One region of the Peribacillus sp. NPDC101480 genome, then DNA from elsewhere that is predicted to be linked to it. Evidence: riboswitches for the same ligand, from Rfam matches in the RefSeq annotation. Region 1 holds a riboswitch; the other holds the start of a gene.
The links. Region 1 has a riboswitch for glycine ahead of ACQKMF_RS02935 (amidohydrolase). Riboswitches for the same ligand answer to the same signal wherever they lie in the genome.

Region 2: it holds a riboswitch for glycine, as region 1 does, so the genes downstream of both, ACQKMF_RS07630 (amino acid permease) here and ACQKMF_RS02935 (amidohydrolase) in region 1, are expected to answer to the same signal.

Annotation. Positions count from the first base shown of each region.
Region 1 covers NZ_JBNNSB010000001.1:561,797-567,988, reverse strand. The annotation lists gene ACQKMF_RS02940 (DNA translocase FtsK) at 1-636, opposite strand, end outside; gene ACQKMF_RS02935 (amidohydrolase) at 1,055-2,242, opposite strand; glycine riboswitch at 2,467-2,569, opposite strand; gene ACQKMF_RS02930 (DUF1444 domain-containing protein) at 2,710-3,516, opposite strand; gene ACQKMF_RS02925 (thioredoxin family protein) at 3,567-3,878, opposite strand; gene ACQKMF_RS02920 (hypothetical protein) at 3,988-4,494, opposite strand; gene ACQKMF_RS02915 (YtoQ family protein) at 4,618-5,067, shown strand; gene ACQKMF_RS02910 (AraC family transcriptional regulator) at 5,201-6,070, opposite strand; gene ACQKMF_RS02905 (DUF84 family protein) at 6,189-6,192, opposite strand, start outside.
Region 2 covers NZ_JBNNSB010000002.1:12,003-18,194, reverse strand. The annotation lists gene ACQKMF_RS07655 (acetoacetate--CoA ligase) at 1-527, shown strand, start outside; gene ACQKMF_RS07650 (TetR/AcrR family transcriptional regulator) at 741-1,334, shown strand; gene ACQKMF_RS07645 (antibiotic biosynthesis monooxygenase family protein) at 1,445-1,768, shown strand; gene ACQKMF_RS07640 (NADPH-dependent FMN reductase) at 1,838-2,380, shown strand; gene ACQKMF_RS07635 (hypothetical protein) at 3,594-3,839, shown strand; glycine riboswitch at 4,118-4,217, shown strand; glycine riboswitch at 4,221-4,277, shown strand; gene ACQKMF_RS07630 (amino acid permease) at 4,580-5,959, shown strand.

The DNA of each region.
Region 1 (6,192 bases):
CGGTATAAGAACGGATGGTTCTGTCGTCAATTCCTCATGTGACACTTCTTTTGGGATTTCAGGAATCGATGCTGGAATCCCGATATCGGGTTCTTCCTTTTTTAGGACGGGCATTTTGCTTTCTAATTCATATTCGACAATTTCTTCAGAAACGACTGTTTTTTTTTCCGGACGACGGAACCCATAAATGGGTGAAGGGATTTCCGTCGGACGGAATGGAGTATTTGAAGGGACTATTTTTGAGACTTCCTCCCGTTCGAAGTTTCTCCGTTTTGGTTCAGGATCCCTCACAGGCCTTCTTGTTTCTTTGGCCGCGCTTCCCTTTTTGGGTTCATGATCTTCCCTGTTTCTTTCCCTAGGCTTTCTTTTGCTCTGTTCACGATCTGGAATGAGCGGAAACTTGAACTGCCCTTTTGGATATTGAAACAGGATTTTCGTATCAGGGTCTGGCGTCTGCGACATTTTTTCCACTTTTTGATTGTAAACCTTTATTTCTTCTTCCTTTGACTTCGCAAGCTTTGAAAAATCCATTTTCCTTAATGTCTCTTCATCAAGCGGTTCATCTATAATAATCTCTTCAATTTCAATAATTTCCTCTGCTTGGAACCATTTTTTCATCTTATTTAGCCATTTCAAAACTATCACTCTTTCTACATCTGTAGTTATGTAACTAATTCTACCAGTTATTTTAAAAATATCGAGAAAATTTAAGCTAAATTGGGATTAGTATCTATTTTTTTATCGCACTCTTACTAACTTAACGTATTTCGCAGAACTCCTACCCTATTAAACCCCTTCTGGTATGAGTTTAAACCTGCACTTCGTGAAATAACATTAGCCCTTAGTCTACTATTTAAATAAAACACCGCTGTTAAATCGCGTTTACAAAGAGATTAAGTTTTCATGCGGCGCAAGAAGCAGACTGGTCAATTCATTGAAGCATCCTTCACGAAACCTCCGGTGGCATCCTGAAACCCATAAAACACCGTTCGTTAATACCGAACGGTGTTTTGTGGGTTTCTGCACTTTTTTGCAAACAAATATACCAATGGAACTATTCCCATTCATAAAAATCGCATACAACTTGGGCCACTGATTTGGATGCGATCAAAAGGGCATCTTCATCAATGTCGAATTTGGGATGGTGATTGAAATATGCCTTCTCCACCCCTTTTGGTTTACAGCCAATGTAAAAGAAGCAGCCAGGAATCTTTTCTGCATAATACGAAAAATCCTCTGAACCAGAGAAAACCGGAAATTCCATAACCTTTTTAATATCTTGGTCTTTCATGCTTTCCAGACTATTTTTCACGAATCCAGTCAATTCAGGGTCATTATATAACGGAGGATAATCAGGCACATATGTTAGTTCGCACTGAACATCAAATTCCGTTTCTATCCCTTTAACGATGCGGTGGATTTCCCTATCGATCAGCTGTTGGGTCTCTGCTGTCATATAACGGACATCCCCTTCAATTTCTATACGATCTTTAATGACATTAAAGCTTCCTTTTCCATCGAAGGAGCCGACTGTGACCACGCCCATATCAAAAGGGTTCAAGCGGCGGCTGATCACGGTTTGTACGGCTGTCACGAAATGGGCGCCTGCCACAATGGCATCATTGGCCATATGCGGGGACGAACCATGGCCGCCTACACCCTTAATCGCCAGCTTGAAATAGGTCCGTCCAGCCATCGAATAGCCGCCGTGATACCCGACAACCCCTGCAGGATGGGACGGAAATAAGTGGATTCCAAAAACGGCATCAAGTTCATCCAAAAACCCTGATTCCATAATGCTCTTTGCTCCACCTGGGGGTGTTTCTTCTGCATGTTGATGGATTATTTTAATCGTACCGGATAGGGAATCTTTAAGCTCATTGATGCAGTCTGCCAGAACCAATAAATAAGCGGTATGCCCATCATGTCCGCAGGCATGCATGACACCTTCATTTTTTGAACGGAACGGGACATCCGCTTCTTCTGTAATCGGCAACGCATCGAAATCCGCACGGAGACCTATCGTTTTCCCAGGTTTTCCGCCTTCGATCGTTACGATGATCCCTAATCCATTTCCTACATTCGTTTGAATCGACACATCCTTACCCTTATAAAAATCAATGATATATTGTGCCGTTTTTTCTTCTTTGAAGGATAGTTCCGGGTTCTCGTGTAAATGACGGCGGATTTGAACCATTTCCCCTTTACGGGCTTCCAGCATGTTCATTAATTTGCTTTTCACGTTCACGTTTATTCTCCCCCTTATTTCAAGTTGAGCATATTAGTAGTTCCATGTTCGGTGCATGCCTTCCGATACAAAGTGCCAATTAAAAAAGGGCAGTGAAGGATTGCGTAAACTTACCGCTCCCCTTCTCTGTCCTTTTCACCTGAGAGTTTAGCTCCATTTTTGGTCATGGAGATTTCCCCTTTGGTGGCACACTGCTTCCTGCGCACTCTCCAGAGCTGCGTCCAGCTGCGGTTCCATTTACCTGAGAGATTTGCTCCAAGGGATCTTTTTGGAACTTGCTCCTTCGGTGGCTCAATGCTTGCACTCTCCCACAACGTTCATCCGCTTGTTCTTTTTATATTCTCAAAATATTCCAATTATATTATCGCCGATTAAAAAATAAATATCAACTCTGAGTTATAAACTCTATTAAACTTTAAAAGGACCGCTGCCAGATGCTGACACGATCCTTTTGTGATTCATTATTGTTCAGGCTTTTTGTTTTTACCCATAATGAAGATGGGCTCCAACTCATTTTCTTCATAAAGGAATGATAGAGCCGTTATCGGAACATGACCGCTGGCAAAGAAGCTCATCGCCATTTGCGCAAGAATATCATAGCCCGTATCATTCTTCACATCGGCAATGATGATGACATCCTGATGGGGAATGGCCACAGCCATGGTTCCCTCGATCTTGTCCTTCATTTCCCGAAGCCATGATTCATTTAAAATCCTGCTGGCATCATATCCATCATTCGTGTTCAAAAAATAAAATGCATTACCTGCAACGATATCCGACTTCATTTCAGTGGTGAGGGAACGGGCATTGAATAGGGCAATTTCACGGATCCTGTCACCCTGCCAATTTTCCCGTTGAATCATCTTTTCATCTATAAGACGGTAGGTTTTCCCTAAATCAAGGGCATAAAAAACCCGGGTTTCAGCCGTATGCTCATCGAATAAAAACGGATTTCCTTCTTCGGATTCCATTGGAAAGGAGGTCGAGCGGATGACTGGGAAAATGAATTTCTCCTTGCCTTCCATACTGTGTTCTTCCCCCATCACATTCAGGGCCTCTTCCACGTAATAGGTAATTTCATCGATGGCCTTTTCCTGTACGTTTTCATAGTTAGCAAGCACAGGAGGCAACTCGATGGTGATCCCCTTCCCGGTCTTCACATTTTCCACCCGTAACGTATCTTGCTTGCTATCGAATTTGAATGAGCGATTCTCATCTTTTAAACGCTCCTTCAAGATATTTTTCAGCTTCGTGCTGTCCATTTTCATGACTGACCCTCCTCTTCATTGAAAAATCCCCAGCGAGAAGGGGAAATTGATTATAGTGATTGAATGAATTCCTCAATTTGTTCTTGCGTTTTGCGATCCTTGCTCACAAATCTGCCTAGCTCCTTGCCATTATCATACGCAATGAAACTTGGTATACCGAATACATCATTAGCCGCACACACATCGATGAATTCATCACGGTCCACATAAATGAATGTAAAGTCAGGAAATTTCGTTTCAATCTCCGGCATTATCGGTTCGATTACACGGCAATCTCCACACCATGTTGCTGAAAAAAGAAAGATATGTTTGCCTTCATTTTTAAATGCATCATATTGCTCTACTGTTTGTAATTTTTCCATTTGTATATTCCTCCTGCTCTAAATGACACCTTATTTTTTATAATCCCATCATACCAGAGTCTCCAGGAATCAACCATTAATACGGATCGGTTGAAAGTCACTGGTCCTCTTATTTCTGGGGCACGGATGAAACGATTTCCATCATTTGTTTTGCATCGGTTTTTAATTGGTCTTTATCCGTTTCGGTTGTCAGCTTCACTCCGCCGATCCCCACTGCAAGCTCATACTTTTCTTTCGGTATCTCTTTAATCGAAATAAAGCCGAATTTATCATCGGTTTGAAAAGAATGCAGTACTTCAAATTGATCCTCTTGTTCCTTTATGGCCAAATATAACACGGAGCTGTCTTCTTTTTCATTCGGATTGACAAATAATATATAAATCTTATCACCTTTTTGTAAAATCAAATTATTATCATGTTCTTCCACAACTTTAAAATCGTTTGGCAGATAGACCTGAATTAGGCCTGCCTCTTGATTGGGCTGTTTTTCATCGTCACGAAAAGCCACTTCAGCAGCCTTCATTGCCTTTTCGGTTTGTCTTTCGATACCTGAGCAGCCCACGATCAAACTGCTTATCAACAGGAAAACAAGAAAATTCTTATTCGATAAAGCCATCGTCATTCCTCCAGCCGTCTCTTTTACTACCATATGGATAATATTATCCTTATTTACGGAATTCATCCATTTTCTAAAAAACATGGTACAATGAAAGCAATTTTATTATCGAGGAGGAAAACAATGAAGTTAATCGTGTATCTTGCTGGGGAGATCCATTCAAATTGGAGAAGCGAGTTGAGAGATAAGGCCGCTGCACTGAAGCTTCCTTTAGAATTCGTAAGCCCGATGGAAAATCATGAACGCTCCGATAATATCGGTGAAGATATCCTGGGGGAACAGCCGAATCCTATCCTGAAGGATGCGGCCGCTTCCCAAATCAATAATTTACGGACAGGTCTTTTGATGAAAAAAGCCGATCTTGTCGTCGCCCTTTTTGGTGAGAAATATAAACAGTGGAATACTGCCATGGACGCAAGCACCGCCGTTTCCCTGGGTAAACCGCTTATTTTGATTCGCCCGGAATCCCATCACCATGCCTTAAAGGAATTATCGGAAAAGGCGAGTGTCACGGTCGAATCCGTGAACCAAGCCATGAAGGTGCTTTCTTATATTTTTGAAGAAGGGCTGTAAATCTCCCTGTCCCTTAACCTTCCAGCTCAAGTATGAAGGATTTTTGTTTACCCAAATAAAAAGCTTGCAGGAGAAAGTTAGATTCCTAACCTCACCTGCAAGCGAAAAACGAATAAATTTTGATGGTTGAACACTATTTCTTTTTAATGGGAATCCAAATTTCGGAGTAATAGTCTGGGTTTGAAGCGTCGTCATTCGTGTATACTTCCAATTCGGGAGTGCCGGCATGTTCATGACCGCTGGTAGGAAACCATTCGGAAAAAATTCGCTTCCAAGCTTGTTGGATGCTATCAGGCATAGGTCCGTGAACTTCAAATACAACCCACTTGGAAGCCGGTATCGTAAGGGTCGAAAACTCTTCAGGCGCTTCCCCGGCATACTCTGCACCTATCCAATAATCCATCGTTTCATTTTTTTCCACAGCCCGCTTATCGATACATACACCAAGCAAGCCATTTATTTGGCCATTGTTCAGCTTCGCTAACCTATCTCCTGTTCCATCCGAATTGACTTTCTCCCACAACTTTGGAATCCCGATCAAATTCTCTTCATTGACCAAGGAAAACTCTTGCTTGATTCCAATCAATTGAAAGGAATCTCTTTCAAGGATATTGTATTTCATCGGTTTTGCCCCTTTCAGAATAACCTGTATCATCAGGCGTTCATAGAATTTCAGCTTCCCCATATACTTTCGGGCTTCGCTTGGAGATACCCCATGCTGCCTTCGAAAAGCCTTTGAGAATGCCTCGGGGTTGTCATAGCAGTACTTGTAGGCTAAATCAATGACCTTGCCATTTGTGGATGAAATCTCCTGGGCCGCCAAGGTCAGTCTTCGACGCCGGATATATTCACCAATGGAAATATCCGTTAAAATGGTGAATGTCCGTTGAAAATGAAAAGCTGAAGCATTCGCCTGCCTGGAAATGCTCTCGATTGTCAGGTCCTCCAATAAGTGCTCTTCGATATAGTCGATGGCCTTTTGGATTGATTCAACCCACCCCATATCCGCTCACCCCTTGTCACTATATTAGCAAAGCCGCTCAATAAAACCCTGTCTTATTCTGCTCTGTTTTGGCAGTGTTCGTTTCATCATTCGAAGCCCGCCTTTCCATGGCAGTGATTCAA
Region 2 (6,192 bases), on a different contig from region 1:
GGACAAGATACTACGAGAGTTATTTCGATACGTATCCTGGCATATGGAAACATGGTGATTGGATAAAGATTGACGACAAGGGCAGCTGTATCATTTATGGTCGTTCCGACTCGACCATCAACCGTTCTGGTGTACGGATGGGAACTAGTGATATCTACCGGGTCGTCGAAGCGATCGACGAGGTGATGGAAAGCCTTGTCATTGATAGGGAAGTGCTTGGCCGCGGTTCCTCACTGCTGCTGTTCGTTGTCCTTAAACCCGGTAATGGCCTGGATGCAGCATTGACGGCAAAAATCAAGGAACAAATCAGAGGGCATGTGTCCCCTCGCTTTATCCCTGACCAAATCCATGTCGTTGAACAAATTCCGAAAACCTTGAACGGAAAGAAAATGGAAGTCCCGATACGTAAAGTGTTATTAGGTTTCGAGTTTGATAAAGTAGTGAATGCAGACTCCATGGGAAATCCAGAATCGCTACAGTTCTTTAAAGAATTAGCTCTCGAGTTGAATGAGAAAAAAATATTCTAGCAATCAGGCGGAGCAAAATGCTCCGTCTATTATTAGTTTTCCTGAATGGGTATGGTGTTAATTCTCCAATAAGTTTCTATCATTTGGATTGGCCTACCGTCTTAAAAAGAATATGTATTGCTGGAAATATTTCCTTGACAATTTTAAAACAGCTGAATAGAATAAAATATATAGTCAGTAAGTACTGACAGTCTATTCAGGGGAAGTGAGAGCATGAGCAGCAGTAATAAGCTAAGTACCGATGATAAGCTGCTGTTGGCGGCAATCGATCTAATCGCAGAGAAGGGATACAATGCTGTTACTACTCAGGAAATTGCTGGTGCCGCAGGTTTGAGTGAAAAAACACTGTTTCGTCGGTTTGGAAGCAAGCTAAATCTTCTAGAAAAAGCATTTGATCGATATCATTATGCCGAAGAGATGACAATACTTTTTAATGAAGAGCAAATCGTGTGGGACTTACATTCAGACTTACAACTGATCAGTCGAACATATCATGAAATCATGAATCGTAACCGTAAAATGATTATGATAAGTATCAAGGAGGAAGGCAATTTACCTGGGTTTCGAGAAAAAACACAAAAGCATCCTCGACAGTTACTGAAAATTTTGACAAACTATTTTAACACGATGTATGAGAAAGGAAAGCTTATTCACACTGAACCAGAGCTTCAGGCACTGTCGTTCATGATGATGAATTTTGGAGCCTTTATGAACAACCTGGATGCCGATGAAAACTATCCAACCGTATCCCTGGAGGCATTTATAACTGAGAGTGTGCAAATATTTACTAGGGCTTTAACTCCCTAGTTTTTTATTAAAAATAATGACAGTCAGCACTGACACCTTTTAATGATAAAAGAAGATGCCAATTATTAATGAATTGAAAAAAATATGTTAAATGACAGGAGATTATGAATATGAAATCAAGTAATACAATAGTATGGATTAATGTATTTACAGCTAAACCAGGCAAACTAGATGAATTGGTTGCTATCCAAGCTGAAGAACTACTCAATTTTAAGAAGGGATCACAAGGTGTTCCTGGTTGGATCAGCAGTCGTTGGCATCGTTCTGTAGAAAATAATAAGGCAATTATGGTAACTACCTTTGAGAGTATTGATTTTCATAAAAATTGGTTAGAAAAAAGTGAATTTAGAGAACATCTTAACAAAATAAACCATCTCATTGAAGATACAGAAGGTGGGTACTACACGTTAGTGGAAGAGATAAAAAATATGTAATCAAACAAATTATGAGGTTTTTATTCTTAACCAATTTATTTGCCAGTCATTAACGAGGAGGAGAAAACATTGGAAAAATTAAATATCGGAATTATCTTAGGAAGCACACGTATAGGACGCGTAAGTCCACAAGTAGGAAGTTGGGTAAAAGAAATAGCTGATGAACGAAAAGACGCAAATTATGAAATCGTCGATATCGTAGATTTTAACTTGCCATTTGTTGGAGAAGGCACTGGTAAAGAACCAGGATTATTAGCTTGGTCAGAAAAACTTTCTGGCTTGGATGGTTTTGTGTTTATCGTACAAGAATACAATCACAGTATTACAGGGGCCCTAAAAAACGCACTTGATTCCGCACGTGATGAATGGAACAACAAAGCTGCGGGCATCGTGAGCTATGGTTCAACTGGCGGAGCCCGTGCAGCTGAACATTTGCGTGGCATCTTAGGGGAATTACTAGTTGCGGACGTTCGGGTAAATCCAACATTATCGCTATTTACAGACTTTGAAAACTTCAAGACGTTTAAACCAGCTGATTTACACCTTGGGAATGTAAATGCAATGTTAGATCAAACGATTGCATGGAGCGGTGCCTTAAAAAAATTAAGATAAGCTTGATAGTTTACTAACCGCCTTTAAAGTAGCTTTCCTTGCCATGCCACTATACTCTTACATGGATTATGCACAGTTAAAAAGCAAAACGGCCTTCTAAAATTCAGCCTAGTTTAAAAGATTTAGTATAGCGGAATATTTAATATGTTTATTGAAAATGGTGACAAACCATTGGTTAGTTCTATAAGACCTATTGTAGAGTTGACACAAACTGTGCGATTATATGGGCACATAAAACGCCCGAAGGGGCAAAAAGTAAATGTTTCTTTAATTTTCTTTCGCATCTTTCTATTACTTTGCGAATAAAAAGTCCTTAACGAGTCTTTTTAAAGAAATGTATGGAGCTACACCATGCTTAGAATATATTGATTCGTTAAAAAGTATTATATAGAAGAAACAGAAACATTGATCAATTCACCAGAAATTTTAAACTATATTGGAAACCGTACTAACCAAACATGATCAATCGTAGAAACGGATACAGCAATGTTGAAACAAATGAAGTTATTGCTACAAGTTCACCTTACTTTAAATCAGATGTGTCTTGAATGTACATTTTTTTTTACCTGAATTGAATATCAATAAATGACCGCGAATGAAGAAAATTATTTTTCAAAAGCTTTATGGTTTTCTGAAGCATTGTTTACAGGTATACAGCGCATCTATTTAAGTACTTGGGACTTTCTCTTTATATGCCTTATAATACATCTGTTAAACCAAAGGAATTAGAACGAGTATATTTAAATTATATGATTTACTAAAAAAAATTGTTTAAGACATTCTTTATTCCTATTTAACGATTAATGGAATTCATTTTTTATATTAGAAAAGTGATTATATAATAAAGTCATTGTTGCTATGAGCTCCAATGACTTTTTCTATTTTAAAGCAAAACTTCTTTCGAATGGTATATTTACTTGCTAAGTTGAGTATTCACCTCCCTTTTTTGATGTGAATATTTGTTAGTGAAATATCTTACTATCTATAAAAGAAATATACAAAAATAATAAGTATATATAGATTTGATCATACTGTATGAATATGTTTTAAAAGAAGCTGGTAAAATGAATCGGGAATGGTTTCGTTAACACGTCAAGCATTGTGAAAATGGATACGTGATGATATATATAAACCCTATTGACCCAGATTATGTTATTCTATTTTTGTTTACATCAGTCCGTCAGAAAAACTGTAAAGGGGGTATAAGGTTAAAATGGTTAAGGAAAAGAAACTCAAGCTAAAGAAGCCAAAGAAGTGGTGGGGATGGGTTCTAGCATTTGTCATCATAGCTAATACAGTTGGTGGTGGGGACAAAGAGGAAGTTGCTAAAGAAGAGCAGGCTTCTGAAAATACTGTTGAACTTAGGGAGGAAGCTCCTAGACAATCTTTACTGCTGCAAGGAATTTCACGAGTCTCGAATTTTCTCTTTTTCCATACATCAATTATGTTAAAACTATAGATATTATTTCCTCTCCCGGCTTTGAATTTTGCCGTATTGTCAATCGAAAAATGCCGATATTTTTGCATATACATAAGCGTGTTTGGGATTTCTAACAACATAGAAAAGCTGCTAATAAGCTTGATTTTTCATAGCTAATAACCTCTAAAATATCCTGATCATAAAGTTCAAATTTGTCCATTTTTAGATTTCAGAAAATATAGTTTTTTCAGATAATCATTGAAATATCCATTAAAAACCGATAATATACAACTATTAAAACAACTTTATATCAGCGGATGATGATTGTGGGAGAGTCTAAACAATGTTTAGCACCGAAGGAGCAAATCCTATAAAAGCAGGAACTAATCTCTCAGGTAAAAGGACTACAATTGGACGCGTCTCTGAAGAGAGCCATAGGCCACCGAAGGAGTTAAACTCTCAGGTAAAAGGACAGAGGAAGGTAGGAAAATACCTATCTTTCCTCTGCCCTTTTTTGTACTTGGGAAGATAAAAAGAGAGGAGTGTTAATTGAGATCTGTAGATAAATGATCTATCCTTTGATTTGTACAATTAATGCTATATTTTCAAAAATGGTTGGTAGCTTTAGTTTAAAAATCTATATCCAGTACCCATCAAAGAAAACGCTTACATCAGTGAGACAGTCTCCAGTACGCTATTAATTCACACTCATTGAAAGGCTGACCCTTTAAAAGGGGAAAATTCCAAGTAGCCTAAAAAAGTAGAAGGTGGGAAATCGTATGCAGGAACAAAAGTTGGATAGAGGGCTAAAAAACAGGCACGTACAACTCATAGCTATTGGAGGGGCAATCGGAACGGGATTATTTCTTGGGGCAGGAAAATCTATTCATTTAGCCGGGCCATCAATTCTATTTGCTTACATGATTACAGGCATCATTTGCTTCTTAATCATGCGCGCACTTGGAGAACTGCTCTTATCTAATTTGAACTATCATTCCTTTGTTGACTTTGTAAGAGACTATTTAGGTAATATGGCTGCATTTGTAACCGGCTGGACCTACTGGTTTTGCTGGATTTCAATCGCAATGGCCGACTTAACGGCAGTTGGTCTTTATACTCAGTATTGGTTTCCTTCCGTACCGCAATGGATGCCAGGATTAATTGCACTAGTCATTCTGCTATTTATGAATCTTGCAACCGTAAAACTTTTTGGCGAAATGGAATTCTGGTTCGCATTAATTAAGGTCATCGCTATCCTAGCACTAATTGTTATCGGTATTTTCATGATTATTAAAGGCTTTTCCACTGATTCAGGCGCAGCAAGTTTCACGAATCTATGGAGACACGAAGGGATGTTCCCAAATGGAATAAATGGTTTTGTCCTCTCATTCCAGATGGTAGTGTTTGCGTTTGTGGGCATTGAACTTGTAGGACTTACAGCAGGTGAAACAGAAAATCCAGAAAAAGTTATCCCCAAAGCGATCAATAATATTCCTATTCGGATTATAATTTTCTACATTGGCGCACTTATTGTCATTATGAGTGTTTATCCGTGGAACGCAATCATCCCAACGGAAAGCCCATTCGTCCAAGTATTTGTGGCTGTAGGTATCGCTGGTGCAGCTGGTATCGTTAATTTTGTCGTCCTAACATCGGCTGCTTCGGCATGTAACAGCGCAATCTTCAGTACAAGCCGGATGGTATATTCACTTGCCAAAGATAAAAATGCACCTGTACCGTTTGCAAAACTTAATGACCGAAAAGTACCTTCCAATGCATTGTTCTTTTCAACTGTTGTCATTTTAATTTCCGTTGTTTTGAACTATTTAATGCCTGAAGGTGTATTTACCTTGATTACAAGTATTTCTACAGTATGTTTCATCTTTATTTGGGGAATTACAGTCATCAGTCATTTGAAATACCGTAAAACAAGGCCAGATCTAGTGAAAAAGAACAAATTTAAATTACCACTTTATCCAATTTCCAATTACTTGATCCTTGCTTTCCTAGCGTTCGTCCTTGTGGTTCTTGCACTTGCGGACGACACTCGTGTTGCCTTATTCGTTACACCTGTATGGTTCATTATGCTGATTGCGATTTATAAGATGGGCAAAACGAAGGTGGATCAGGCGAATCAGAGAGAGATAGCGGGGAATTAAGAGTCAAGAAATCCTTTGATTCTATTTGCGGTGTTTGTCCAGATAGTTGCCGCTCCATATTTTCCAACTCGGTGAGTAAAAAATCTGTCCGTTTTAAAAAAACAAAGATATCTGGTTGATCTTATGATAATTCGAAATAAATATTTTAGAATAGTATTGTTAGCGCTTTCAAAAATGCTTGACATAATTATGCTCAACAATTATTCTAAATGTACTAAATTGAATAAGCGGAT